Regions from separate parts of the Alteribacillus bidgolensis genome, predicted to be linked through region 2. Evidence: predicted binding sites of a transcription regulator. Region 2 holds the regulator's gene; the other holds the start of a gene.
What was found. Region 2 encodes NrdR, which represses ribonucleotide reductase genes. Its sites were predicted from a motif close to AACACNATATATNGTGTT; they were not measured.
Positions count from the first base shown of each region.

Region 1: a site for NrdR is predicted at 2,945-2,962, ahead of CEF16_RS02510 (vitamin B12-dependent ribonucleotide reductase). Genes of this name have one in related genera too.

Region 1 covers NZ_KZ614149.1:465,023-480,396, forward strand. The annotation lists gene gcvPB (aminomethyl-transferring glycine dehydrogenase subunit GcvPB) at 1-242, shown strand, start outside; gene CEF16_RS02495 (rhodanese-like domain-containing protein) at 306-683, opposite strand; gene CEF16_RS02500 (lipoate--protein ligase family protein) at 928-1,764, shown strand; gene dat (D-amino-acid transaminase) at 1,851-2,690, opposite strand; gene CEF16_RS02510 (vitamin B12-dependent ribonucleotide reductase) at 3,057-5,624, shown strand; gene mntR (transcriptional regulator MntR) at 6,136-6,573, shown strand; gene CEF16_RS02520 (patatin-like phospholipase family protein) at 6,926-7,816, shown strand; gene CEF16_RS02525 (phosphatase PAP2 family protein) at 7,895-8,695, opposite strand; gene CEF16_RS02530 (SA1362 family protein) at 8,792-9,166, opposite strand; gene CEF16_RS25205 (DUF1385 domain-containing protein) at 9,538-9,615, opposite strand; gene CEF16_RS02535 (YqhR family membrane protein) at 10,165-10,626, shown strand; gene CEF16_RS02540 (M24 family metallopeptidase) at 10,782-11,852, shown strand; gene efp (elongation factor P) at 11,923-12,480, shown strand; gene spoIIIAA (stage III sporulation protein AA) at 12,876-13,799, shown strand; gene spoIIIAB (stage III sporulation protein SpoIIIAB) at 13,796-14,308, shown strand; gene spoIIIAC (stage III sporulation protein AC) at 14,355-14,561, shown strand; gene spoIIIAD (stage III sporulation protein AD) at 14,574-14,969, shown strand; gene spoIIIAE (stage III sporulation protein AE) at 14,982-15,374, shown strand, end outside.
Region 2 covers NZ_KZ614149.1:2,040,700-2,056,073, reverse strand. The annotation lists gene mutM (DNA-formamidopyrimidine glycosylase) at 1-104, shown strand, start outside; gene ytaF (sporulation membrane protein YtaF) at 165-806, shown strand; gene coaE (dephospho-CoA kinase) at 877-1,470, shown strand; gene CEF16_RS10295 (glyceraldehyde-3-phosphate dehydrogenase) at 1,728-2,756, shown strand; gene nrdR (transcriptional regulator NrdR) at 3,317-3,781, shown strand; gene CEF16_RS10285 (replication initiation and membrane attachment family protein) at 3,874-5,295, shown strand; gene dnaI (primosomal protein DnaI) at 5,307-6,239, shown strand; gene mqnC (cyclic dehypoxanthinyl futalosine synthase) at 6,388-7,497, shown strand; gene CEF16_RS10270 (DNA alkylation repair protein) at 7,731-7,985, shown strand; gene ytxC (sporulation protein YtxC) at 8,243-9,109, shown strand; gene CEF16_RS10260 (xylulokinase) at 9,640-11,088, opposite strand; gene CEF16_RS10255 (3D domain-containing protein) at 11,309-11,878, shown strand; gene thrS (threonine--tRNA ligase) at 12,479-14,422, shown strand; ribosomal protein L20 leader region at 14,674-14,806, shown strand; gene infC (translation initiation factor IF-3) at 14,954-15,374, shown strand, end outside.

The sequences.
Region 1 (15,374 bases), 1.6 Mb from region 2:
TTCCAATAAATGTGGAAGAATGCATGATGGTTGAGCCGACAGAAACAGAATCAAAAGAAACACTTGATGAGTTTGCAGATGCAATGATACAAATTGCCCAAGAAGCAGAAAAAGATCCAGAAATTGTTCAAGAAGCTCCGCATACGACTGTAATCAAGCGGCTCGATGAAACATTGGCAGCACGAAAACCCGTTTTAAAATATAAAAAACGGGCAGATTCAGAAAATAAAGTAAAGGCCTAATAAAAAGGCTGTTTATTTAACAGCCTCCAGATTGTAAAAACCCCTGCTTGTTGGTTAGGGGTTTTATTTTTTGATTTTACCTGTCCATTTCTTAAACCCTTTTTTTAAATGAAAAATATTATCCGTACCGCGTTGTTTCTTGATGATTCTTGCGGCCTGCCGGCTTCTTCCACCAGATTGACAATAGAGGTATACAGGCTGGTCTTGGCGTATTTCATTAATTCGTTGTTTTAACTGAGATAAAGGGATGTTTCTAGCACCAAGGATATGTCCTCCGTTAAACTCGCGTGGTTCGCGAACGTCAATTAATTGTGCTTTCCGATACCCTTTTTTAAACTCACTCTCGTTCAACTCTGTTAAAAATTTAGGATTTACAAAACGCCGGACAATCATAAAAACGAGAACGGCTGTTAATATTCCCCATAAAATCCATGTAATCATTATCAATTCCCACTCCTTTATTAGGCTACATGATGTATTATAATAATGATTCTATCACTAAGCAAAACCTTTTGATTGGAAACTTTTTAACAATCATCAAACTTTTGTTTTTTTAAAAGGTTTGGTAGACTATTTTTGCACTAAAAAAAAATTAATACAGCCTATCGCAATTCTCTATTAATGAGGCTTTTTCAAGCTGAGTGTTGTTCTGTTGGGGAAAGAACAGGAAGAAAGGTGGAGGTTAATGGATAAAGAAACATGGTATTTTATTGATTCGGGCAATTGTTCTCCTGCTTATAATATGGCGATGGATGAAATGCTGCTTCATTGGCACAGCAAGGGGGTGCTCCCGCCAATTGTTCGTTTTTACGGATGGAATCCAGCAACACTTTCTATTGGTTATTTTCAAAAAGTACATAAAGAAATAGACTTTGAGGCTGTAAACAAATATGGACTAGGATTTGTTAGACGGCCAACAGGTGGACGCGGGGTACTTCATGATCAAGAGTTAACATATAGTGTGATCGTTTCAGAAGAACACCCGCAAATGCCTGCTACAGTAACAGAAGCTTATCGAGTTATATCAGAAGGAATTTTACAAGGATTTCGGTATCTTGGACTGGATGCTTATTTCTCTGTTCCACGTACGAAAGAAGAAGAAAATCAATTGAAAAATCCCCGTTCTTCCGTATGTTTTGATGCACCCTCGTGGTACGAACTGGTTGTAGAAGGAAGAAAAATAGCAGGAAGTGCTCAAACAAGACAAAAAGGGGTTATTCTGCAGCACGGTTCGATTATTTTAGATATAGATGAGGATAAATTATTCAATCTTTTTAAATATCCAAGTGAACGGGTAAGAAAAAGAATGCAAAAAGCATTTAAAAATAAAGCTGTGGCGATCAATGAGCTGAAGAGTTCACCAGTTGAATTAAAAGATGTTTCTGAAGCATTCCATAAAGGTTTTGCTGATGGCTTGAATGTAGGTTGGGAGCCTTATCAATTAAATGATAGAGAAGAAAGAGAAGTATGGGAGCTTGCAAGGACCAAATATGAATTGGAAGAATGGAATTTCCGCCGTTAATGGAAAGAGCGGTTCCGCTATGACAAAGGAACCGCTTTATTGTTTGTCTTTTTAGTGAAACGGTAATAAATTAAGTAGAAACAATTCTAACCAGCATGTGTATGTTCTTTAAAAGCTTGCTGCAGCTTTCGGGTAATAGTCCCAGGCTGCAAAGATGTTTCAATCGAACCTTTTATATTTATTACCGGCATGATTTCAAGAGTGGTACTAGTCACAAAAATTTCATCAGCATTTATCGTTTCTTCAAGGGAAAAAGCTTCTTCAAAAATTGGGATTTTTTCTTCCTGTGCAAGATTAAATACGTGTTGCCTGGTAATGCCGTTTAAAATATAGTGATTAGCAGGATGTGTGTAAATGACACCTTTTTTGACGATGAAGATGTTAGAGGAAGACCCTTCTGTGACAATGTCTCCTCGATGCTGTAAAGCTTCATCACAATAATAGTCTTCTGCTCTTCTTTTTGCCATAACATTACCAAGCAAATTGATCGTTTTAATATCACAACGGAGCCAGCGTATATCTTCCGTTGCCAGCAGGGAGATTCCGTTTGTTTGTTTAGTTACAGGTATTTCTGCTTCTTTTGTAAATGCAGTTATGACGGGTATTATATCTCGAGAGTAAAGATGGTCTCTAATTTGTTCGCCTCTAGTCATTTGTATATAGACGTAACCGTTTTTGATATCATTTTTTTGCAATAGGTGCCTGATGTTTTCCTTCAGTGTAGTAATGGAATAAGGAAGGGGCATGTCTAGTTCTTTAGCACTTCTTAAAAAACGTTCAAAATGTTCATCAAACAAGAATGGTAATCCATCGTACACTCGGATAACTTCGTAGATACCATCGCCGAAGTAGTAACCTCTATCATCGAAATGGACATAGGCGTCGTGTCTTGATATTATTTTGTCTTTTAACCAAACGTATTCCAAAGTACAACCTCCATTCAGATGTCTTTTAAATAATTTGTTTCTTTATCTAAACTGTAACATACAATTTATTCAGGAACCGATAATATAAAAAAGTGTTTTGTTTTGACGAAAAATAAGATGATCCTGTTTTTTAAATCTGCAAGATAGAAATTAATGTAATTATATAAATGAATAAAGAGATGGTCAGATATGCTTGATTATTCTCTCGATATCGTATGTTTTTGTAGTTGACAAATTTCAGCAAAATTCTATTTATCACCATATATAGTGTGTTGGACATTTCAATAAATACAATATATTGATTTGTTGTAATTGAATATGGTAAGCTTAGACATACCATAGAATGAACGGGGAGGACGAAAAAAAATGGGTGCTACCATGCAGCAAGTAATAAAAGTTGATAAACAAAAGTTAAACCAAGATATTGAACTTTTCCCCCAAGTACACCCGGTTACCGAAGATATGCATATGACCAAAAAAGGTGTATCTCGTTTAGTAATGCTTGACCGGTATACCTTTAAAGATACAGAGAAAAAAACATTGAAAAACGGAGACTTTGTAGTACTGACTGTTAAAGAAGATCCAAAATTCCCAGCTAGAGGTTTTGGAATTGTCATGGAATTAGATTGGGATGCTGGAAAAGCTAAAGTATTAGTAGATGACAGTTTTCACCACGTGCTCGACCCAGAAGAAGCAGAAACAGGGCTAATAACGAGATCACTTGACGTCATCGAAAAACCGCTTGAAATTTACTATGAACAAATAGCGAAACGAAATGCTACAGGCCTAGCTGAAGTAGAAACAACAGATGAGAAACGAGAACAATCTTTTCAACGGTTTTATGAAGAATTGGTCAATATGAACTTCATTCCTGCAGGGCGTGTTTTATACGGAGCAGGAGCTAAAACAGATGTTACTTATTTTAATTGTTATGTGATGCCTTTTATTGAGGATTCAAGGGAAGGAATCTCTGAACACCGTAAACAAGTTATGGAAATAATGAGCCGAGGAGGCGGAGTGGGGACAAACGGATCTACCCTTCGACCTAGAAATACATTAGCAAGAGGTGTAAATGGAAAATCCTCAGGGTCTGTTTCCTGGCTCGATGACATTGCAAAGCTTACTCATTTAGTTGAACAAGGAGGATCCCGTCGTGGTGCTCAGATGATCATGCTTGCAGACTGGCACCCAGACATTCTCGAATTTATTATTTCTAAGATGCAAAATCCTCGGATTTTAAGGTTTTTGTTAGATCATACAGAGGATGAGCAGATTAAAATGTTAGTGAAAGAAAAATTAAAATTCAGTCCGTTGACAGAAACAGAAGAAGCTTTATATCAGGGAGTTTTAAATTATAAAAATATCCCAGGTCAAGGTGGATTTGATTCTAAAGTTATTCAAGAAGCAGAAGAAAAATTGAAAAATGGCGGAACGTATTCTGTCAATTCGCCGGAATTTTTAACAGGAGCCAACATTTCTGTATGTTTAACAAATGATTTCATGGATGCTGTAGAAAATGATGAAGATTATGAATTGCGCTTTCCTGATGTAGAAAATTACACAAAAGAAGAAATGAAACAGTACAATAAATATTGGCAGGAAATTGGAGATGTCCGTCAGTGGGAAGCAAAAGGATATGGTATTCGTACGTATCGAAAAATTAAAGCAAAAGAATTATGGAAGCTGATTAATATATGTGCCACTTACTCTGCAGAACCAGGTATTTTCTTCATTGATAATGCCAATGAGCAAACAAACGCTCAAAGCTACGGACAAAAGGTAGTGGCAACTAATCCTTGCGGCGAACAGCCGCTTGCACCATATTCAGTATGCAACTTAGCTGCAGTGAATCTTGCTGAAATGGCGGATAAAGAAAATAAAGTAGTAGATTTTGAGAAACTCAAGCAAACAGTAGAAACCGGTGTACGTATGCAAGATAATGTAATCGATGCGACCCCGTATTTTCTCGAGGAAAACACACATCAGGCCAAAGGAGAGCGGCGGATTGGCCTGGGTGTAATGGGGCTGCACGATTTACTGATTTACGCTGAAACAAGTTATGGATCAAAAGAAGGGAATCAGCTTATTGATGAAATCTTTAAAACGATTGCTACAACCGCGTACCGGACAAGTGTTGAATTAGCCAAAGAAAAAGGCAGCTTTCCATTTCTTGTTGGAGAGACGGAAGAAAAAACCAAAGAACTGCGTCAAGCATTCATTAATACCGGTTATATGAAAAATATGCCAGAAGACATACGACAAGCTGTTTTACAGCATGGGATCCGCAACTCTCATCTTCTTACAGTAGCGCCGACTGGAAGTACGGGAACGATGGTTGGTGTAAGCACCGGCCTTGAACCTTATTTCTCCTTTAAATATTATCGAAGCGGAAGGCTTGGTAAATTTATTGAAGTAAATGCAGAGATTGTCCAAGAATATTTGGAACAAAACCCAGAAGCCGATAACAGCAATCTTCCTGAATTTTTTATTTCTGCAATGGACTTAACACCAGAAGCACATGCTGATGTTCAATGTGTCATCCAAAAATGGGTAGACAGTTCTCTATCTAAAACGGTTAATGCCCCGCGCGGATATACGGTAGAACAGGTGCAAAAGGTGTATGAAAGACTTTATCGCGGAGGAGCCAAAGGCGGCACGGTTTATGTAGATGGAAGCCGTGATGCCCAAGTTCTTTCTCTAAAGGCAGAAGAAAATGATTTGGATGCCAGCACAGAAGCGACGGAGAACGACCAAGAAAAAAATGAAAATAAGGTTGTACTCGTAGATACAATCAAAGATGTACGTTCTACTACCATTAATTTTGGAAATGAAATCGGTGATACTTGCCCAGTTTGCCGAGAAGGAACGGTTGAAGATATGGGCGGATGCAATACATGTACTAACTGCGGTGCTCAATTAAAGTGTGGTCTGTAAATAAACTTTATCGAAAAAGAGGGGAAATCTCCTCTCTTTTTTTTATAACGGAATCAATTTCATAAGTGCTATTTTGATTATCAAAAACGAACATTATATCGATTGTAGCGGAAGTCGGCGACTGCAGGATAAGCTTGCTGAAGGCCCGCAGATAGCTTCCTGCCGAGGAGGCCGAAGCCAAGCCCCCGGCAAAGAAGACACTACGATAACGAATAAAGTGAGTGGAGTAGATGTCGCGCTTGTGCCCCGAGAGTGAAAGCGTCCGCCTGAAGAGAAAATCGAACGATGACGAGGAATTTTATAAAATGTTCGTTTATAATGATATAGAAATGTATTATGAAATTCATTCAACTACAAAGTATTATATTTATAAGTGTAAATGAGGTTTTCTGACAAAGAGCAATAAAAAGGCTGGTTTGTGGTTCAAAAGAATATATTGTACACTATATGAAGCACTAATTTAACTTAATTATCCATGTAACTATTGTTATCTCGTATTGGAGGAACCAGGATGCCCACCCCAAGTATGGAAGATTATTTAGAAAGAATTTATAAATTAATAGAAGAAAAAGGATATGCAAGAGTGTCGGATATAGCAGAGGCACTTGAAGTACACCCCTCTTCTGTTACGAAAATGGTTCAAAAACTTGATAAAAAAGATTACCTGGTGTATGAAAAATATAGGGGACTTGTACTAACAGCAAAGGGAAAAAAAGTCGGAAAAAGATTGGTTTATAGACATGAACTGCTAGAGGACTTTTTAAAATTGATTGGTGTAGATAAAGCATATATCTATGACGATGTAGAAGGGATAGAGCACCATCTTAGCTGGGATGCCATAGATCGTATTGGAGATGTGGTTCAATTCTTTCAAGAAAACGATGAAAGAATACAATTATTAAAAGAGATTCAGCGGAAAAATGAAGCGGATGAAATAGAAGAAATGTAAGCCTGTCCAAGAAGGGGCGGGTTTTTTTATACCTTAGGAAAGTTTAACTTTGTTAAAGGAACAAAGTATAAGTAAAACGACGACTTCCACCATAAGGACTCGGCGGCAAGCCGAGTTTTTCTAATGGTCTAAGAAATGATAATTGTTTCATATATTATTTGATCCATGTCTAGCTTCAGTGCCCAGCCGTGCGAACGAACACGATAAAGAGGAACTTTTTACTAAAACTGCGAATATTTGTTCCGGGTGCAGAAGTCAGTATCTAATGTGAAAAATGACGTTTTTATGTCAAGATCAACACATCAATGAAGTTTGGGCCATAGTATAAAAAAAAGTAATTGGGGAGAGGTCCATGAGAATTGATGGTGTTTTTGCTGGTGGTGGTGTAAAGGCATTTTCTTTTTTAGGAGCATTAGAAATAATGGAAGAACGAGGGTATTGTTTTGAGAGGACAGCCGGAACGAGTGCAGGTGCACTAATGGCAGCTTTAGTAAAAGCAGGATATACTGCAAAGGAACTTCAATCTATCATCATGCCATTAAAAGCAAACGACCTGCTTGATAAAACGAAATTAATGGAACATGCTCCGTGGCTGGCATGGTTGTCTGTTTATTGGAATTTAGGTTTATATAGAGGAGATAAACTTGAAAGATGGATAAACAGCTTGTTAGCCCAAAAGAATATTTATACATTTAAAGACCTTCCAAAGGGCAGTTTAAAAATTATTGCTTCAGACCTTACGTCTGGCAGGATAATGGTTCTCCCAGATGACCTTTCTAATTATGGATATAAAGAAGAAGAATTTCCAATATCTTTAGCAGTGAAGATGAGCTGTATGCTGCCTTATTTTTTTAGACCTGTCAAATTAAAAACAGGATATAGAAAAACGAACATTGTAGTAGATGGAGGAATACTAAGTAATTTTCCTTTATGGCTTTTTAAAGAACGAAAGTCAGGACGTTGTATACGACCAGTAATAGGATTTCAATTGTCCCCGTCTCTTAAGGAGATGCCCTATAATAAAATAAAAAATGCTGTGGAATTATATCAGTCACTGTTCGACACGATGAGAAAAGCGCATGACTTAATGTATATTTCAAAAAACGACGCGAAAAATGTCGTGTTTCTCCCTGTAGAAGATATTAAGTGTACACAATTTGATTTAGATAATCAGCAAAAAGAAGAATTAGTGAATATAGGACGAATAGAAACGAAAAAATTTTTAAAGAAATGGCAAGGATAAATTGGTTTATTCTCCATCTTCAAAAAATCATTCGTGGTTCTTTCGTTCATCAAAGCTCTTTTAAATAATCATGTAACGTTACAAGTTATTATTACGTATGCTTCCTGCTTGTTCATGCAAACCTAGCTTTATCGAAAGCATAGGGAGAAGCAGTGTTATCCAAAGACCTATAAATGCTGTATGTAAAAATTGCAGCAGTGTCGTTTGAGATAATAAGCTTTCTAGATAGACAATCAATAAAAGACCAACTAGTCCTGTGGCTGCCGCAGCGGCTTTTTTCCATAGATGTTTTGAAAAAATCATTCTGTTTTTAATCAATTCAAAACTATATCCCACTCCTCCTCCTAATAGAAGGCCAGCATAATGAGCTCCCTCTGGAAACAGAAGTAATAATGATGAAGGAAGCACCAGCGAAAAGGAAAAAATAATTGGTTCAGGAACGCTTCCGATCCAATCCATTGATCGATAAACAATATAAACAACAAAAATACCTAATAGTATCGCTACAATTATATCTTGAATGGAACGTTCGCCATAAAGGAGGGATACGAAGGAAGTAAAAAATATAATACTGCAAGCAAGAGCGGTATAACGGCGGTCAGATATTTCAGGAATAAGGAATCCCCAAAAGGCGGATGCAAGTTGCACCTCTTTTGGAGGGAATATAAATTCGAAAGATCCCGAGGAGAGCTCAGAAGTTTCAGCAGACGGAATGGTAAACTGCAGAAATCCATTGATATAAACAGAAATAGAAAAAATAACTAGTAAATTAAACCCTATATTTTTATCAATGGTCCAAAAAACCAGTGCTATGATGGTTAAATAAAACCAATCATTTATTAATAGTGCTGCAGTATTTGCCATCCAATCCATAAACATCTCTTTCCCTCCTTCGGTAAAGAGAATTTTTATCGCTAAAACAAATTACGGCTGGCAGTAAAAAGCAATACGTAAAGAAAAAGAACTGGGCTCAGCTTAAAAAAGAGCCCTGTTCTTTTTTCGATTCTTTTTCCCCTCAATTACAGTTAAATTATGATCGCTTCGCCTTTTATTTATTGGGCGAGAGGGGCGTTTTTTTAATGGTTTATTTTTAGTTTGAGGTTGTTTTACTGCTTTGTAGCTTTTGTTTTTAGTATTTGATTTAGGGCGTGCAGCAGTCTGATATTGGCTCATACTCATTCGTTTTAAAATCACCCTTGTAAATAAGAAATACATACCAACAGCAACTGCAGCACCTACAACCAGATAGGTAATTAAACCTAGTGGATTTGTTACCAGTTGATACCCTAACCCTAAAGCCGCCAGACCGAAAAGAAGGAGCAAAAAAGGATTTGCTGGTAGACGGGACATGGGATCACCTCCGCAATCCTATATTTTAAAATGCTATAAAAAAGCGGTTAAACCAACTTTGTTCGTTTCTCTTCTCTCAGTGACATTTGGAGTATATTCTTTTTCTCATTTATTACACTTAGAAAAGTATACGTTTTATTGGCACAAAGTATAAGCAAAACTACGGTATTCAACGTAAAAGATGCACGAAAAACGTGCTGCTACAGGACGTGGCGACTTCTAAGTTGAATTACAAAGGATATGTTGACTTCTGCACAGGAACAGGACATTCGTAAGATTAGCAGAAGTTCCTTATCTTTTGTTAGGCAGTTTTCATTCCAGCATCAATGAATGTTAAGGTATACCAACGCTTACATGATACGCGCCTGCTTTTAGCAGTGTTGATGTAAACGTGAATAATTTTTAATTTCTTCAAAAATAAGTGATTTTCCTGCTTCAAATGTATTTATAACTTTGTGTTCTTATAATATCCAGAATTTCAACAAAATCGGTTTAACAGGCTTTGATCTTTATAAATATTTCACGGAACGTCACTCAGTCGAATAAATGGAACTTCCGCAAATTATGACGTAGTGCACTTCGTAAGTTTTATTTTTCATCCTATAAGAAATTAAGTGTTTTAACTATAGTCAGTAACATTAATAATTATTACTACTATTCTACATTAATGAGCGATTTTCCTCTATAGCAAAGGGTATATTGAATTAAAAAACAGGAAAACTAAGATTACTGCCATTTCAACCAGTAAACGTTCTGTATTTATCCATTCCCTCTTTTATAAAAAAATACACCTGTAAAGAATAAAATACGTGAAGTTTATAAAAGTATGAATGAACTTCACATAAAAAAATGAATTAATCCTTCTCTTTGCAGCAATCTATATTAAATAATCAATGGATAGGTAATAGACCAATTTATTTTTTTTAGATATTAAGAAAATCTTTTTAAGGCTGATTTGATCTTTCTTATCATAGATAAATATTTTGTTCGGGAGGAAAATGATGGAAAATTATTGGTTATATCATCAAAGAGTAGCTGCAATTGGTTTTTTTGGAGGATTATTTTGGAGCTGTATTAGCTATGCCTTACATTATTTAAATTTTACTAAACTTGGGCCAGCTATGGCGATGCTGCCGTGGGCTCTGCCCGATTGGAAAAATTCCTACCTCGGCCATTTGACGGGTATCTTATTTATTTCGCTTTTGTCTATTGCTGTAGCTTTTTTCTACCGGTTTATATTTCAAAAATGGGATTCCATTTGGCCGGGAATTGGTTTTGGAATAGTTCTTTGGCTCGTTATTTTCTATTTGCTTCATCCATTATTTCCTGGGGTAGGTCCTGTGAATACATTAGGTACTTCAACGGTGGTCACAACTCTGTGTCTTTTTATATTATATGGTGTATTTATAGGTTATTCCATCTCTTATGAATACAACGAATTTCAACGCCACGAAGCGTAATCTATTCAAAAAAAACTCAGTATGGTAAAATATACTAAGGGCAAAAAACGAAAGAAACTAAAGTGTGTGTAAAAGTTCAGGCTTGTACACATGCTGCTCTGATGGTGCCTGATAACTGCCAGGCATAGTGTCAGCAATTATAGGGGAGGAATAGCATGAGCAATAGATTCGATCAACTTCGCCGTGTCTTAAGAGATCGCTCAGTTGAAGGTATATTTATAAACAGCCATACAAACAGAAGGTATATATCAGGATTCACTGGTACAGCCGGAGCTTTATTTGTTACGCAAACGGATGCTTATTTTATTACTGATTTTAGATACATACAGCAAGCCGAAGATCAATGCAGAGATTGTAAAATTATAGAACAAACTGCATCTATATATGCATCCTTAGGCAAATTAATAAAAGAAACGGACATTAAGTCTTTGGCATTTGAAAAGGAACATGTGAGCTATGCTGCATATGAATTTTTAAAAGAAAATGTCGATGCTGAATTAAAGCCGATGAAAGGTATCGTAGAAGCAATTAGACTAATTAAAGACGATAAAGAATTAGCAGTATTAAAAGAAGCAGCAGAAATAGCTGACAGTACTTTTAAACATATTGCTGCTTTTATTAAACCGGGTATGAAAGAAATAGATGTAAGTAATGAACTTGAATTTTTTATGCGAAAACAAGGAGCAGAGTCGTCTTCTTTTGATATTATTGTAGCATCTGGGTGGAGGAGTGCACTTCCACACGGAGTCGCAAGTGACAAAGTTATTGAATCCAGAGAGCTAGTTACTCTTGACTTTGGGGCGTACTACAAAGGATATTGTTCTGATATTACTAGGACGATTGCAGTAGGTGAACCTTCTGAAGAGTTAAAAAAAATATACGAAACTGTTTATGAAGCACAAACAAAAGCGGTGGAGGAGATAAAACCCGAAATGACCGGAGTTGAAGCGGATGCAATAGCAAGGGATTACATAAACAACAACGGTTATGGAAAATATTTTGGGCACGGCCTTGGACACGGTTTAGGGATGGAGGTTCATGAAGGGCCGCAGCTCTCTCCTAAAGGCAAAAATATATTGAAACCGGGAATGGTTGTAACCGTTGAACCTGGTATTTATGTTCCTGAGGTTGGGGGAACTCGTATTGAAGATGATATTGTGATTACGAAACAGGGGAATGAAAGACTTACCCGTTCTCCAAAAGAATTAATCATAGTTGGAGAATGATTCGTATATAAACGATACCTATGTTATAGTAGAACGGAATGAATGATTTGGCAGATATGGAGGAAATGTTATGATTTCAGTAAATGATTTTAAAACGGGCCTAACAGTAGAAGTAGACAATGACATTTGGCAGGTCATTGATTTTCAACATGTTAAACCTGGAAAAGGTGCAGCGTTTGTAAGGTCCAAATTGCGCAGCCTTCGGACCGGCAACATTCAAGAAAAAACATTTCGTGCCGGAGAAAAAATAAACCGGGCACACATAGAACGCCGCAAAATGCAATATTTGTATTCGAGCGGAGATGACCATACTTTCATGGATAACGAAACATTTGATCAACTGGAACTAACGAGTAAGCAAATTGAACAGCAGCTTAACTTTTTGAAAGAAAATATGGAAGTACAAATTATAACGTACGGATCAGAAACACTTGGAGTAGAAGTGCCAAATACAGTAGAACTAGAAGTAACTGAAACAGAGCCTGGTATTAAAGGAGATACTGCTTCAGGTGGAACAAAACCAGCTGTACTTGAAACAGGCTACACGGTTCAAGTTCCTTTCTTTGTTAATGAAGGTGAAAAACTTGTTATAGATACTAGAAGCGGTGAGTATGTATCAAGGGCATAATTATATTTTTTAGAGGAGCTATTTAAAAGAATAGTTCCTTTTTTCGGTTTTAGAAAAGGATAAAATTATATTTGCACATAAAGACTCGGTGGCAAGCCGTTTTTTCTACACCATTTAAACGAACATATGTTCTTGAAACGTAGTCCTCAGTTACATAAAAAAAGGAAGTTTGTCTGAGTATATGCTCTGAAGACAAAGGTGTATCCGTTGTTAAGAACCGTTACTTCTTATTGCGTCTGGAAGATCTTTTTTCCATTTTAAAGTATTTACTCTCAATAGTTAGAAATTAAACCATTTCCCTTTTGGTTAACCCCCTTGCCATGATGTCTTTCCAGTTCTATAAAGAAAAAAGATGAATAAAGTGTACAAACAGCAGGTTGGGAGGAGGAGAAGAAATGGATGACATCTTTGCGCTGTTGCCTGAAAATCTACAACAATTATTTGATAAAATTTCTAATTGGTTTTCCATAGAAGAAATTCGGATTAGAATATTTTCTCCCGTAGAGATCATAACGTCAGAAAAAGCATTTTATCTTTGTAACAATGATAATGACCCGTATGTCATTACGGAGGAGGATATTGAATATATATTAAACCAGTTAAGCGAATTTTCGATGTATGCATTTCAGGAAGAATTGAAGCAAGGTTTCATAACGACCAGAGGAGGACATCGGGTTGGTGTCGGAGGACAAGTCATCCATGAAAAAGGGATTATACAAAGTTTAAAACATATTCGATATTTTAACATTAGAGTTGCGAAAGACCATAAAGGAGCAGCTAAGCAATATTTAGACAAGCTATATGCAAATGGTTATGACGATACATTAATCATTGGTGCTCCTCAATCGGGTAAAACAACCTTCCTTCGTGATCTTGCTAGATGTGCTAGTAAAGGTATGCCCGAAATAAATCTGCCTTCAAAAAAAGTAGCGATTGTTGATGAACGTTCTGAGCTGGCCGCGTGTTATAAAGGAATCCCTTCTTTTGATGTTGGGCCGAGGACAGATGTGTTAGATGGCTGTCCAAAAGCTGTAGGAATGATGATGATGATTCGATCGATGAGTCCTGAAATGATAATTGTAGATGAAATCGGGAGACCAGAAGATGCAGAAGCGATTATGGAAGCCATACATGCAGGTGTAACGATTGTTTGTTCTGCACATGGAACTTCACTTAATGAGATTAAAAGACGTCCCATTCTACAAGAATTATTGACTAATGGAATTTTTAGTAATATTGTTACGCTCACTCGAAGGCAAGGAGCCATGAATGCAAATATAGACAGCTTTGTAAAATGGCAAAAGGCGGCTGAAAAATGAGCTGGCTTGGTGCTTTATTTATATTAACCGCATGCACGTGGATTGGTTTTGAAATTGCAAAAAAACTGACAGAAAGGCCGAGGCAGCTGCGCCAATTAAAAGTTGCGCTGCAAAGTTTTGAGGCAGAAATAATGTATGGAATGAGTCCGCTCGCTGAGGCAAGTGAAAAAATTAGTAAGCAGCTTCCGGCACCTGTGTCTTACTTGTTTAAATATTTTGGGGATTATTTAAAAAACGGGGAACGTAATGCTCAAAAAGCTTGGACGAAAAGCCTTGAAGAAACATGGCCGTATACAGCTATGGGAGCACAGGAAAAAGAAGTAATGATGCAATTTGGGTCCACGCTTGGAAAACACGAAAAAATGCAGCAGCAAAAACACATCAGACTAGCAATGGTCCATTTAGAAAAAGAAGAATCAGAAGCTAAGGAGAAACAAAACCGATATGAAAAGATGTCAAAAACACTTGGATTTTTAGCAGGATTGCTGTTAATTATACTGTTTTTATAGTTGGATCAGTCCAGCCTCATTTTAGAGGACAAAGGGGGACACAGCATTGGCCTATGATGTAAACACTATATTTCAAATAGCAGGCATTGGGATTATCGTAGCTATGATCCACACAGTATTAAAGCAAATGGGGAAAGAAGATTGGGCGCACTGGGTCACTTTAATTGGATTTGTCGTTGTTTTGTATATGGTTGCAACCATTATAGATGATCTTTTTCAAAAGATAAAAAGTGTTTTTTTGTTTCAAGGATAGGAGGCGATGGTTATTGAAATCGTGCAAGTGGTCGGTTTCGGTCTCATCGCCACTTTTTTAATTATGGTCATTAACGAACAAAAACCTGTTATCGCATTAGCTATTGCATTAGTAACAGGAGCAATGATTTTTTTGTTTATAATGGCTCCATTGCAAGCTGCGTTAGAACTCATCTCAACTCTCTCGGGACAAGCTGGCATTAATAATATGTATATTCAAACACTTTTAAAAATTATAGGCATTGCTTATTTATCTGAGTTTGGAGCTCATATAGCAAGAGATGCTGACCAGGAATCGATTGCTTCTAAAATTGAACTTGCAGGGAAAATGATGATTATTATGATGGCGATTCCAATCTTTCAAGTATTAATTGAAACGGTACTGGCTCTTATACCCGGCGGAGCGTAAGGATGTGAAATTATGGTAAAAAAAATGTCTCTATGCATCCTTTTTATCATGTTGCTTTTACCTGGAATAGACACGTATGCAGAAACAGAAAACGAAGAGAAAGTTGATGGTGAAGAAAATACTGGGATTGAAGAGTTAAAAGAACAACACTTGGAATCTTTAGGGCTGGAAGAGGTAACGAAATTTTGGGAGCAGCTGTCAAGGGAGTACGGAGTTTTTTTACCAGAATCACAAAAAGGGTCCATTAAAGATTTCTTAACTGGTGACAAGTCGTTTCATCCCAAAGAATGGGGTATAGCTTTCATTCGTTTTTCGCTGCATGAAGTAACAGCAAATGGGCAATTGATGGGGACATTGCTGCTGCTGGCTGTATTTAGTGCGATATTAAAGGCATTACAAAATGCT
Region 2 (15,374 bases):
GTAGGGTTTGCGGAAGTGAAATTATAAAAACAGTCGTGGCCGGCAGGGGGACGCATTATTGCTCTTCTTGTCAGCCGGCAATTGTTGCTCTAAAAGGAAAGTAACACTGAATGGGCCCTTTCCATATACTGTCGTAGACGCAGACAGGGAGGAGCCCATCTCCTATGACAGAATTCATTTCTTTAAGTTTGTTGGCATTTGCAGTTAGTGTAGATAGTTTTGGAGCAGGCTTGGCTTATGGATTACGCGGCTTAGAGCTGCCAGTAAAATCTCTTTTATTTATTGGTTTATGCTCGGGGCTGTCCGTACTAATAGGAGGAACAGCAGCATCAGTGCTTTCAGCGTATGTGCCCCCGGCTGTAACAGAAACGATTGGAGGCGGCATTTTAATTCTTATCGGTGTTTGGGCACTGATTCAGGTTATAAAGGATAACAAAGCTTCTCCGTTAGAGAAAGAAAAACCATCTGATGAAGCGGGGAAAAAAAGGGGAATGTTGTCTCAATTAGTGAGTATTATAAAACAGCCGGATCAAGCAGATATGGACCATTCAGGAAGCATCAGTCCAAGAGAAGCTCTGTTTCTCGGGACAGCGCTGTCATTAGATGCCTTTGGCGCTGGAATCGGAGCATCACTGCTTGGTTTGTCCCCTTTTTTATTGGCTGGAGCTGTCGCTTTCATGTGTTCATTGTTTTTAGCAGGCGGAATGAAAGGCGGTAAGAAGCTAGCAGCCTTTGAAATAGTACAAAAATTATCGTTTGTACCAGGCGTGCTTCTTATTTGCCTCGGATTATGGAACTTGCATTAGAGAGAATAGAAGAGAGCTTGTGATCCAGGCTCTTCTTTCTTCATTAGCCCTGCAAAGAGGAGAGATGGCAATGATTATTGGTTTAACAGGTGGTATTGCCAGTGGCAAAAGTTTAATAGCCGATCAATTTCGAAAACACAGCATTCCTGTCATAGATGCAGATGAAATTGCTAGAGAGGTAGTAGAACCGGGTGAAGCTGCCTATGAAAAGGTGCTAGAACAGTTTGGAACAAAAATCCTTGAGCATGATGGAACGATTGCTAGAAAAAAATTAGGGCAAGCCATTTTTGGTGATGACTCCAAGCGCCAGATATTAAACCAGATTATGCATCCAGCGATTAGGCAGCGTATGATTGAAAAGAAAAAAAGATTTCAAGAAGAAGGCTGTAAAAACATTGTGTTTGATCTACCTTTGTTGATTGAAAATAATCTTCAATTCATGGTCGATAAAGTACTGCTTGTATATGTAGATGACACGACTCAAAAGAAAAGATTAATGGAAAGAGATCAAGAGGGAGAAGAAGATGCGAACAACCGGATCGATTCCCAAATGCCGTTAAAGGAGAAAAAGCAATTCGCAGACGCGATTATTGATAATAATGATACAAGAGAATCGTCCATTACGCAGCTTGAAAACATATTGCAAGATTGGAATATTACATGAAAAACGAAAACGAGGCTCTGGTTCGGTGCACATACCGTCTGGAGCCTTTTTTATTCCTTAGAAAAGTTTAACTTTACTAAAGAATCAAAGTATAAGAAAACTAAGGTTCCGGTTTTTCTAATTAAAAATGTACTAGGGCAATTGAGGTTTTCGAAAAAAATTTCAAAATAAATAGTACCAAAAAGCCTTAATGTGATATACTAATTTTATAAAAGGGATTAATTAGTATATCATAAATTGCAGGGAGGCTCTTCTGTATGAAAGCAAAAGTAGCAGTAAACGGATTTGGGCGGATTGGCCGGATGGTATTCCGAAAAGCGCTGACGGATGATTCTTTGGATGTTGTGGCAGTAAATGCCAGCTATCCTGCCGAAACATTAGCTCATCTTTTAAAATATGATTCCATTCATGGTGTATTTGATAAAGAAGTAGAAGGAAAAGATGAAGCCCTTTATGTAGACGGGAAAAAAATACATCTGCTTAGTGAGCGTGATCCAAAAAACCTTCCCTGGAAAGATTTGGATGTGGATGTAGTTATCGAGGCAACCGGAAAATTTAAAACAAAAGAAAAAGCATCTTTTCATATAGAAGCAGGGGCCAAAAAAGTAGTCATTACCGCCCCGGGAAAAGATGAAGACGTTACAATTGTTATGGGAGTTAACGAGGAAGATTATATCCCGGCTGACCACCATATTATTTCAAACGCTTCATGTACAACAAACTGTCTTGCTCCAGTAGTAAAAGTACTTGATCGTTCGTTTGGAATTGAAAGCGGTTTGATGACAACGGTTCATTCTTACACGAACGATCAGAAAAATATTGATAACCCTCATAAAGATTTACGGAGGGCAAGAGCATGCGGTCAATCTATTATCCCGACTTCCACTGGAGCGGCCAAGGCGATCTCTAAAGTTCTTCCTAATCTCGATGGAAAAATGAACGGCATGGCCTTAAGAGTTCCTACTCCAAATGTATCACTTGTAGACCTTGTGATAGACACGGAAAAAGAAGTTACTGCAGAAAGCATTAACCAAGCATTGAAAAATGCAGCTCAAACAGATTTAAAAGGAATTTTGGCATACACAGATGATCCATTAGTATCTGTAGATTTTAACGGCAACGAACATTCTTCTATTATTGATGGATTATCTACCATGGTAATGAACGACCGGCAAGCGAAAATTCTTGCTTGGTATGATAATGAGTGGGGTTACTCATGCCGAGTAGTTGATTTAGTACGTTATGTAGGGAAACAAATACACAAAAAATCAATGGTGAGTGCATAATTGAATATAATGATGTAATATTTTTCAACCCGGCCGTTCATAAGCCGGGTTTTTCTTATGCTTCATGAAAGTTTAAATTTGTTAAAGGGTAAAAGTATAAGCAAAGCTACGTCTTCTGCCATAGGGATCGGCAGCAAATATGATTTTACAGTACCGAGAGGCTCGAGTGAAAAGAAATAAATCATGCATGTCCCGTTCAAGTCGACGCTTTAAAATCCGCTAATACATATGCTTTTCTTAGGAGAGAAATATCCACCTTTCCAAGACGTTATCCAAAATGGTATGATAGAAAATATATATAATATGAGCGTAAAAGCCGGCTTCTAAGTCGCGGTTTTTTGTACGTTAAGAAAGTTTACCTTTGCCTAGGTGTTTTCCTTTATTCATGGCGGCAAGCCAAGTTTTTCTAATACTGTTACGAAAGTTATGATAAACAGTATAAGAAAAATGATGGTATTCACAATCAGGACGACGTACGAATGCACCGCTGCACCATACGTGGTGTTTTCAGGGGGCCTTTAAAAGGCGACAAGCCGAGTTTTTAATGGAGATGATATAAAATGCTTTGTCCTGCATGCCACTCTGATGCAACAAGAGTTTTGGATTCAAGACCAAGCAATGAAGGAAAATCTATTCGGCGTCGTCGGGAATGTGATGCTTGTCACCATCGTTTTACTACGTTTGAGATCGTAGAAGAAATTCCTCTGATTGTCGTAAAAAAAGAAGGAACCAGAGAAGAGTTCAGCAGAGAAAAAATATTGCGCGGTTTAATTCGAGCATGTGAAAAAAGGCCAGTTCCACTAGAGAAATTGGAAGAAATTGTAAACGCTGTTGAACAACAACTGCGCAGTGACGGAAAATCAGAAATAAAAAGCGAAGATATAGGTGAAATGGTGATGGAGCGGCTTGCTTCGGTAGATGATGTTGCTTACGTACGATTTGCCTCTGTATATCGTCAATTTAAAGATATAAATGTATTTATCAATGAATTAAAAGAACTCATTAGTAAAGATAATGAAAAGTAACAGGAGCTTATGGAAAAGGGCCTAAGCTCTTTTTTCCACGTTTTTACTATCTATAAGAAAAGCTTTTGGTTATTTTTGAAAGGGGGGGCGGTATGTCACTTCATTGGACCGAACTGCTGCCAATTGATCGTTATGCTGTGCGAACGGCAGATCAGCTCGGAAACAGAGAACATAAAACCCTGCAGCTGTTGTATCAGCCTTTAACAGGAGCAACAGCTATTTCTTTGTATAATATGTTATGGAGCAAGCTGGAAAAAGATTGTTTTTGGAGCGGGGAAGCAACACATCACGAATTAATGGCAATGCTGAACCTCCCGCTTGATGATATTTATGATGCAAGACGTATTTTGGAAGGGATCGGCTTAATGAGGACGTTTCGCCGGCAGGAAGAAAAGTCGACATTTTTTATATATGAATTACAGCCTCCAATGACTCCTGCCCAATTTTTTCAAAATGATGTACTGAGTGTTTTTTTGTATAATAAACTAGGAAAAGATCGATACATTCAACTGCGCAGTCGGTTTTTGATCGAAGCAGTGGATACGCGGGCCTATTCCGAAGTAACAGCTGCATTTAACGATGTTTTTTCATCTTTACAATACTCAGAAATTAATCCACGCAACAATCTATCAAATGTCGAAGAAGACAAAGAATTGGAAGGAGACTATCACGAGCAGAACATCCATTTTAATGAAAGTGCCTTCGACTTTGATCTATTAAAAGCTGATCTTCCCGTATTTATCAAAGGGGATAAACTATTAAATGAACCAATTAAATCAGTTATCCGGCGTCTAGCCTTTGTATATAGGCTTGACCCTTTAGAAATGAGCAGAATCGTTCAGCAGTCTCTTTCTAATGATGACTTGATAGATGAAGCAGAGCTTCGCCGAAAAGTTCAAGACTGGTATCGGTTTGAATATGGCAGTGAACCGCCGGCGTTAGGTTTGCGTACACAGCCAGCCCAACACCGGACAATGTCAGAAAAAGAACCCGTTACGGAAAAGGAAAAAATGATTCTTTTTTACGAACAAACTTCTCCGTTAGCATTTTTAGAAAGTATATCGGATGGAGCGAAGGTGCCGCTTTCTGATGTGAAGCTGGTTGAGTCTTTGATTTTTGATTATCAGCTTCAGCCTGGTGTAGTAAATGTATTAATTGACTATGTTTTAAAAACGAATAACATGAAGCTCAATCAAAATCTTGTTCAAAAAATAGCCGGACATTGGTCACGTAAACATATTCAAACCGTAAAAGAAGCCATGGATCTAGCTAAAAAAGAATACCAGACGAGAAAGCAGAGGCAGCCTGCAGGCGGCGGAGAAATGAATACAGCAGGACAAGCACGCTCTTACCGCCCGTATGTACGAAAAGATAAGCTCCCAAAATGGCTCGAAAATGGGGCGCAAAAAGCAGACAAGCCTGAAAAAGAAATATTAAATGACTCCAGTCTTAAAAAACAAAAACAGCAGTTTGAGGAAATGCTGAGACTGCGTAAAAGCAGCCGGCAAAAATGAGGTGACCTAATATGGACTCAATCCGGTCGTCTTTAGAACGTTTTATGGATAACAATAATTGGCGGAAGAGGTACGAAAAATTAAAACAAGAAGTATTATCGTATCCGCAAATTAAAACATTTCTCAAAGAACACCCGGAATGGACAACAAAAGAAATGGAAACGCATATGATGACATTTTTTGAGTATAAAAGGGAAAGACAAAATTGCGATGCTTGTCCTGGTTTAGCAGAATGTCCTAATATGATGCAGGGATATCAGCCTGAGCTAGTAACCGATAAAGGGCAGCCGCTTATTACGTATCACCCGTGCCGGTTAAAAAAACAGGCTGATGAACGAAAAAGACAGCAGTCGCTTATTAAAAGCCTTTATATTCCAAAAGAAATATTGGAAGCAACCTTTGATGATATCGAACAAGACCATGCAAGCCGCCTGTCAGCCAGTAATCAATGCTTGAAATTCGCTTTGCAGGCTGAGCCCGGAGAAGATGCAAACGGCTTATATCTTTACGGTAAATTTGGCGTAGGGAAAACCTATATGATGGGGGCGATTGCTAATGAATTGGCAGAACGCGATATTTCTTCTATGATCGTATATGTACCTGACTTTTTTAGAGAAATGAAGCAAGCTTTATCAGATGGTTCGGTGCAGGAAAAAATAGATAACGTAAAGAACGTAGAAGTGTTAATACTGGACGATATTGGGGCAGAGACGACTTCTGCCTGGGTTCGTGATGATGTTTTAGGTGTTATTTTGCAATATCGTCTTATGGAAAAACTGCCTACTTTGTATTCTTCAAATTATGATTATGATGAGCTCGAAACGCATTTGTCTTATTCCCAAAAGGGCGGGATTGAACAATTAAAAGCCAAACGTATTATGGAAAGAATTAAGCACTTAACGACATCGATTTTTATCGATGGAAAAAACCGTCGAGAAATGTAAAAATCGAACTTAATACTGGGAATACTTTTGAAAATTATGATAGGATAAACGTAGTTCTTGCCTATTAAGTACATGTGTAAGATACAGTCTGGTAATAGACAAGATGAATCTTAGAAGGGTTCCCACTTTTTTAATTGGGGGTTTTGTAATGAGTATAGATCCGATTCTCACCAAAGCTTTAAATGGTGAACGTTTAACAATGGAAGATGCTGTTCGTTTGTATGAAAGTGATGAAATCGAAAAAATGGGAGCAGCAGCAAATGAAATAACAAAGAAATGGCACCCAGACCCCGTAACTACTTTTGTAATCGGCCGTAATGTTAATTACACGAATTTCTGTGATACGTATTGTCGTTTTTGTGCTTTTTATAGACGACCTGGCTCTGATGAAGGGTATGTTCTATCTAACGAAGAAATTTTTGAGAAAATCCAGGAAACGGCTGACGTAGACGGAACAGAAATACTTATGCAAGGCGGCACAAATCCTGATCTGTCATTTAGCTATTATACGGATTTGCTTCGAGAAATTAAAAAACGTTTTCCAGGAATGACGATGCATTCTTTTTCACCTGCAGAAATTTACAAGATGGTAGAAGTTTCCGGTCTTTCTTTAGAAGAGGTATTAAGGGAGCTGCATGAAGCTGGCTTGGATTCTCTTCCTGGAGGCGGCGCTGAAATTCTAACAGAAGAAACACGTAAAAAAGTAAGCCGCTTGAAATGTACGGGAGAACAATGGATCGATTGTATGAAAACAGCGAAAAAGGTCGGTATGCATGGAACAGCCACCATGGTAATCGGTTTGACGGAATCGAATGAAGAACGGGCATTGCATTTACAAAAAATTCGTGATGCTCAGGATGAAAGCAATTGCTTCCTTGCCTTTATATCCTGGACCTTTCAGCCAGATAATACAAACATGAAAGGTGAAATTATTTCGCCTGAGGGATACTTAAGAAATGTAGCGATTTCCCGGTTATTCCTTGACAATATACCTAATTTCCAATCATCTTGGGTTACGATGGGGCCAGAAACCGGTAAACGTTCCCTGGAATTTGGCTGTAATGACTTTGGCAGCACGATGATGGAAGAAAATGTTGTATCTGCTGCAGGGACGACACATAAAGTCAATACAAATCAAATATTGCAGCTTATCCGTGAGGCTGGCAAGATACCGGCACAGCGTGATACAAAATATAACATTCTGCGGCGCTTTGACGGACAATCTAAAGCAGAAAAAGATTTTGTGATGCAAAACTAATAAAAAACAAAAGAAAAATAAAAAACGCTTGTCTAATGAAGACTCTCTTTAGAGGGTTTCATGAGGATAAGCGTTTTCTTAATTTTTATAGGATAGTTTGGGGAAGATGCCCTGTAAACACGAGCAGTCCATATTAGAATTTTATTTCTTCGATGGAGTATAGATAAAGGTTAATTAAAAAATGGTAATAAGCAGAAATAAAATGGGCAATATAACCATTGGAGGTGTCCTAATTGACAAAACCTTACCTTTGCCCAAACTGTAAAAGTAATCGTTCACGTTTCAACATTATTGAACAAATGGCAACACCCGTAAAATTGGATCCGCAGTCTGGTGAAGTTGTTCAACAATACACTAATGATAATATGGATTCGTTTCATATCAGCTACAATGGTCCATCCCGAAAAATTCAATGCGGCGCTTGCGGATTAATTGAAGACGAAAGAGCCTTTATTAAACATGCAGAATTCCAGCCAAAGCCCTTTTAAACGTTTGCCCATTTGAAGTACGAATACACAGTTTAAAATGTCATCTAAAACAACCTTCTAGAAAGAAATCTGGAAGGTTTTCCTATTTCTGCGTTGATTTTAGGCATTTTTATCTTCCTTCTTCCATAGGTATAAAAACAGAGCAGACGATTGCAATTGTAAACAAGGTATAACTGGACCAGCCTAACAAAAGCTGGAGCTCTCCTATATGAAAATTCGGATTAAGACATGTCTTGTGAGCAGGGGGGAATGAAGGATTGTTCTCGATCGGTTTTGCATGTGAAACAGATAGCGAAGTAATCTTTAATTGGTTTAGTAAGGAAAAGGAGGAATGGGAGCGTAAGGGTATATATACAGGTGAACTCTACAAACATAAAGAGAGGGTTCTATGGGAGTTTGATGGTACAGAAGATCAATGGCAGGAAAGCATAATACCTTACCTTGCTTCTTCACTATGTGATTATATGATTGAAGAGAAAGAACTGTATTGGGTAAAAGAACATATTGAACGGACCTTTTTTTATAGAGAAGAGGCACCCGCAATCACTGAAATTGCCCACTCTCTTCTTGAAGGGGAACGAGAGGAGGTGCCAGAAACCAATCTGTTACAACAACGAAAGCATTTTGTTTATCATGAATTAACTGAAGAAATAAAAAACAATGATGTCATACAATGGGACCCTATGCTGACATTTCGGCTTGGTAATTATCATCACCTGCTCATGAAAGCGGCGTCAGCAGCTATTGATGAATACAAGTGGGAGCAAGAATACCAAACGATGATTGAAGCTTGCCGTCATTATTTGAAGTATACTGCTTCGTTATGTTCCGTGCTTCATGTATTATTGAAAGAAAAACCTGTATTTCTCGATAAGCATTTAAAACCGGTAGATCAATGGACGAGACTCCATCATTTAGAACCTACGCTAGTATTTGAAAAAAGCCTGCCCTTTGAATATATGGCAGTTAGTCCAGCGGTAAGCCTAGCCCCTAAAGAACTTCACGTATACGCTGACGGAGAGGAAGGGACCGTACAAACATTTGAAATGATTTTTCAAGAAAAATTAATAATTCATCCTCAGTCTGAATGGCCTCTGAAAAATATATCGGATAAAAACGTGTAGAACCATTTAAAAAATAGCTATATATAAAATCCTTAAATGATAAAAACTCCAACCCTGGACCGTTGGAGTTTTTTATTCTCCAGTAAAAAAGTGGAACAAACGCCTTTACGGATATGATAAGTATAGAAGAAGTTGCGGAAAAATTCTTATATGCATTAAAGTCCTGCAGAGTTACAGTATGGAAATACCGCTTAAGTTAGCAGAGAAGAGATGAGCGAAGTGTGTGTAAAATACATACGTGAGCCTGGAACTGTTTGAGTTCAGGCTTTTTATTTTCTAACATTTATATTCAAAAGCAATATCCCCATGCAATGGATTACCTTTCTGTTCTTATGAAACATATAGATGAAAATTATCATGAGAAAAAATGCTAGTCAACATTCATCTTAAGCTAAATTCACTGCAATAGAAAAAAACAAGCTGTTTTTTCTTTCGGGTATTAAGAAAATCAGCTTGTTTTTTATTCCAGTTAAGTAGATATTATTTTTTAGAAAACAGCCACTTAGAGATTGTTGATAAGCCGATTTCCCTTAAATCTCTTTTGTACTTGGGTAGAGTTTTACATATTGTTTATAACCTTTTTCATATACGCTTCTAATCTTTTGATTGGGTCGGTATATGTTTTTTGGAAGGCAACTTATGTAGCTGTCAACAAATTGTCCAGCGTCTTTCACCCAGCCAAGATAAAGAAAAGCAGTAGATGCTATGCCTACAGCCGGCAAGTATTCACTATTTTCTGGTACACTCACTGTTTTATTTGTTATGTCAGCAAGTATTTGGCACCATGATTTACTTTTTGCTCCACCGCCGATTAAAATGATTTTTCCTTCCTTTGCCTCTATTATTGTTTCAGCAATATGCCGTAAAGAATAACAGATTCCTTCTAATGAAGCTCTCATAAAATCAGCTTGACTTGTATGCGCTTGGATACCGAAATATATTCCTTTCGCATTGCTATCTTGAACCGGGAACCTTTCTCCATGAATATAAGGCAGAAAGACAAGACCGCCCGCACCTGGTTTAGACTGTGAAATAGTATTTTCAAATGTTTCATACGAGCTCTCCGGCATAAATGTATTTTTCGTCCACTCGTAGACATTGCCTGCATTCAAAAGAGGAGCTATTGAGATATTCATATTATGTATCACATGGGCTAGTGTGAAAACACCAGCGGTTTTTGGGGAATGACTTTTTGTTGGAGCTGCAGCCCAGCCCGTTGTACCGATGTAAAAATAGCTGTCACCATCATGAATCGCTCCTGCTCCCATGGTGCTTGCTCCTGCATCCCCTGCTCCGCAAAGAACGGGAGTGTTTCCGTGAAAACCGCTATTCCCGCTGGGCAACACGTTTCCGGCCAGATCATTAGGTGACAATAATGCTGGAAGGGTGAAATAATCAATCCCGAAAGATTCCAGTATACCAGGGTGCCATGTTCTCGTTTGGATATCCATCATACCTGTCGTTGCACCGGTTACACTGTCTGTTGTGATAACTCCGGTAAGTTTATAAATGAGATAATCTTTCGCACTGAAAACGACAGCGGCGGGTTTTTTTTCTCTTTTATTCAACCAAAGCAATTTGGCCAGCGGAGTCGAGGCCGATACAGCATTAGCTGTAATGTCCGGTAAATCTGGGCGTTGTTTCTGAATCCAGCTGGATTCTTCTTCAGCTCTCATATCAGAATATAAAATAGCTCGCTCTGTGTTTTCTCCTTCTCTAATTAAAATGACATTTTCCATTTGACCGCTGAATGTGACAGCTTTCACCGACTCAGGAGGTATATTCTTTTCCTCGAACCATCCTCTTGTAATAGACTTCATGCCAGTCCACCATTCTTCGGGGTTTTGTTCTTTTTCCCCGTGTTTTCCTTTGTATGTATGAATGGCTGCAGAACGCTCTTCGAAAACGCAGCCGTCTTTTTGCATCAGTAATCCTTTTATAGCTGATGTACCAACGTCAAAAACTGCAATGTATTCCATGATGAACCTCCTTCATTGACAGTACTTAGGATCAAAATATAAGCAAAACTACGTCTTCCGTCATTTGGTAATGTCATTTATCCATTGTAACACCTTGGTGCATGTAAAATATTTCGTTATGGTAATCATAGTGTAATCGAAACGGAAATTCGTTGAGACACTATTGTAATATGACTATGATAATTTTACTAATGCAGGATAAAAAAGGGAGTGAATTTATTTGAAGAAATTAATTTCAGCAACAACAATGGCGGTTGCATTACTTATTGGTGTATCAATCGATGATGCTGAGGCTTCTAATACATATACAGTCGAAAGCGGCGACACCTTATATCGGATAGCATTAAATCATGATATTTCAGTTTCTGAACTGAAAAGCTGGAACGATCTTTCTTCAAATTTGATATATCCAAACCAGGAACTTGATGTTACAGGAGACGGTTCTGTGTCTGCTAGTTCTTCTGAAAGTACGTCAGAGAAGCAATCGGAACAAAAAACCGCTAGTGAAATGACGGTTTCCTCTACAGCGTATACAGCTAATTGCAGCGGGTGTTCTGGAATTACAGCAACAGGTATTAATTTAAAAGCAAATCCGGATAAAAAAGTAATTTCTGTTGACCCGGACGTTATTCCGCTTGGAACAGAAGTTCACGTTGAAGGTTACGGTACAGCGGTTGCAGGGGACACAGGCGGTGCAATAAAAGGAAATAAAATTGATGTGTTTTTCTCCGATCGCAGCGAAGCCTTGCAGTGGGGAAACAAAAAAGTAAATATAAAGATTCTTGAATAACTCTACTCCAGCTGTTTCAAAGACTGACAGAACTGCCAGTCTTTGAAACAGCTTTTTGTGATGAAAAGCGGTGGCATCAGTGATTCCGTTGCTGTTTGTATGAAGTAATAGAAACTGCTTAATCTTAGCCGGCCTTTTTCTTTCAGAATGCTTGAACTTTTCTTATTGAAAGGTTGATTTTCCTTGAAAGTCTCTCTATAATGACTACAGAAGAAGTTATCGTTATGAAACATGCTTAGAAAAGGACATGAGAAACAAATTCTCCTTTAGAACAGAGAAGAAAGTCTTGGCTGAAAGCTTTCTGTAAAGGTCTTGTTTCTTACCGCCTTGGAGCAGCAGTGCTGAACAGATTCTCACAAAAGGTGAGTTTCGTTCAAAAGTGATGACAGATCGTCATACATAATGGAGCCTTCTAATTAAGCGCTGACGTCTGCCGGTCGTTATCCCGGTCTTGAGATCACAGGTAAGGTATAAGATTATCTTTATGTGTAACAAGGGTGGAACCGCGGACTTTCATCGCCCCTTCTTTGAGAAGGGGCGTTTTTTATTTAGATTAGGCTTTAAGCGTTCATCATAACGACAAAATAGGAGGGACTTAGTGTGGCAAATAACGTAAATATCACTTTTCCAGATGGAAATGTCAAGTCATTTAAAGAGGGTGTTACGACAGAAGAAATCGCATCCTCCATCAGCCCCGGGCTTAAAAAACAAGCTTTAGCCGGAAGATTAAACGGTGAGCCGATTGATCTTAAGACACCTATTCATAAAGACGGAAACATTGAAATCATTACCTCAAAAAATGAAGAAGGCCTTGAAATTCTGCGTCACAGCACAGCGCATTTAATGGCACAGGCAGTAAAACGTGTATTTGATGATGTGAAACTGGGCGTAGGGCCCGTTATCGAACATGGTTTTTATTATGATATTGATATGCCTCATCAATTAACACCAGAAGACTTACCGAAAATAGAAAAAGAAATGAAAAAAATCATCGATGAGAATCATGAAATCGTTCGAAAAGAAGTCAGCCGTGAAAAGGCTAAAGAAATTTACCAGGAAATCGGGGACGACTTGAAAATAGAATTAATTGACGACATTCCTGAAGGAGAGACACTCTCCATATATGAGCAAGGAGAGTTTTTTGATTTATGCCGCGGCGTTCATGTACCGAGCACTTCTAAATTGAAAAAGTTTAAATTAATGAGCATTTCCGGTGCTTACTGGCGCGGAGACAGCAATAATAAAATGCTGCAGCGTATTTACGGAACAGCCTTCTTTAAACAATCGGAACTAGAAGAGCATCTTAAAATGCTCGAAGAGGCAAAAGAACGTGACCATCGTAAACTTGGCAAAGAGCTCGAGATTTTCTCTGTGAACCAAAAAGTTGGACAGGGTCTGCCGTTATGGCTTCCGAAAGGGGCTACGATCCGCCGGACTATTGAGCGCTATATCGTAGACATCGAAGAACGTCTCGGGTATGATCATGTCTATACCCCAGTACTTGGAAGCTCTGAATTGTATAAAACGTCCGGTCACTGGGATCATTATCAAGATGATATGTTCCCGCCAATGGAAATGGATAATGAAACATTGGTTATTCGGCCGATGAACTGTCCCCACCATATGATGGTGTATAAAAACCAGCTGCATAGTTATCGAAATCTCCCCGTACGGATTGCAGAGCTTGGGATGATGCATCGTTATGAAAAGTCAGGTGCTCTTGCCGGACTTCAACGTGTACGTGCAATGACGTTAAATGATGCTCATATCTTTGCTCGTCCGGATCAGCTGAAGTCTGAATTTATTCGGGTGGTAGAGCTGATTAAAAATGTATATCAAGATTTTGGACTCGACGATTACTATTTCCGTCTGTCTTACCGTGATCCAGAAGATAAAGAAAAGTATGTGGACAACGATGAAATGTGGGAAAAAGCACAAGCAATGCTGAAAGAAGCAATGGATGACATGGGAGTCGATTACGTAGAAGCTGATGGCGAAGCCGCTTTTTATGGTCCGAAGCTAGACGTGCAAGTGAAAACGGCCCTTGGAAAAGACGAAACGTTATCTACTGTTCAATTAGACTTCCATCTCCCAGAGCGGTTCGATCTCACTTATATCGGAGAAGATGGGCAGGAACACCGTCCTGTTGTTATTCATCGCGGTATTGTATCGACCATGGAGCGTTTTATCGCATTTTTACTAGAAGAATACAAAGGTGCTTTCCCGACTTGGCTTGCTCCTGTACAAGCAAAAGTGATTCCAGTATCAGCTGAAGCCCATCTCGATTATGCTCGTAAAGTAGAAGATGAGCTGCGTAAAGCGGGTGTAAGGGTGGAAGTCGATACTCGTGATGAAAAAATCGGCTATAAAATCCGGGAAGCACAAATGAAAAAAGTTCCTTATATGCTTGTACTCGGAGACAAGGAAATCGAAGCAGAAGCTGTCAACGTGCGCCGTTATGGACAAAATGATTCAAAATCCGCAGCATTAGCTGATTTTGTAAAGGAAATAAAAGAAAAAATAGATACACGCAGCCTGGATTAATAGATGAAACTGCTTGCCATGTATGGAACTGGCAGGCAGTTTTTTCATTTATTTTTCTATGCAGGGATACTATTTCAGCGCTCACCCTTTCAAGTGGAAGAGATATATGGGGATGCTGCAAATACAAGGAGCTTTTCAGAAATAAAGGTTGCATGTTTTAATGATTTTCGTTACGATAATCAAGTGTTGTTTTCAGTGTTTGACAGCACTTAATGCGTATGGTAACGTTAATGAGTAATGAAAAACGAAACCAAAACAAGCAGAAGCGCCCGCTTCTCACCTGACTGACGCCCTGGGCTGTTGGCAGGTTATGGTGATTTCCATGAATAGTGAGAAACGATCATCGTGTGGGCGCAGTATGTGTGCCTGCTTTTTTATACTTTAAAAAAGTAACTTTGCTTAAAGTATAAAGTATAAGAAAAGACTAAGGCTTCCGCCATTTGGACTCGGCGGCAAGTCAAGTTTTTCTAATGCGCAGTTAACTGCTTTTATTGGTAAAATTTTTGGAGGTGGCTCATTATTCGTAATGATATGAAGGTTAATGATGGAATCCGTGCGCGTGAGGTACGCCTGATCGATGCTAACGGCGACCAGCTTGGCGTAAAATCGAAAAGCGAAGCGCTGGATTTGGCTGATAAAGCTAACCTTGATTTAGTACTTGTGGCTCCAAATGCGAAGCCGCCGGTCTGCCGTATTATGGATTACGGAAAGTACCGTTTCGAGCAGCAAAAGAAAGATAAAGAAGCTCGAAAGAAGCAAAAAGTAATTAACGTGAAAGAAGTGCGCCTAAGCCCTAATATCGAAGAACATGATTTTAATACGAAGCTTCGCAATGCTCGTAAGTTCTTGAACAAGGGTGATAAAGTAAAAGCGGCTATTCGTTTCCGCGGACGTATGATTACACACTCTGATATCGGCAAAAAAGTACTAGAGCGCATGGCCGAAGAATGTG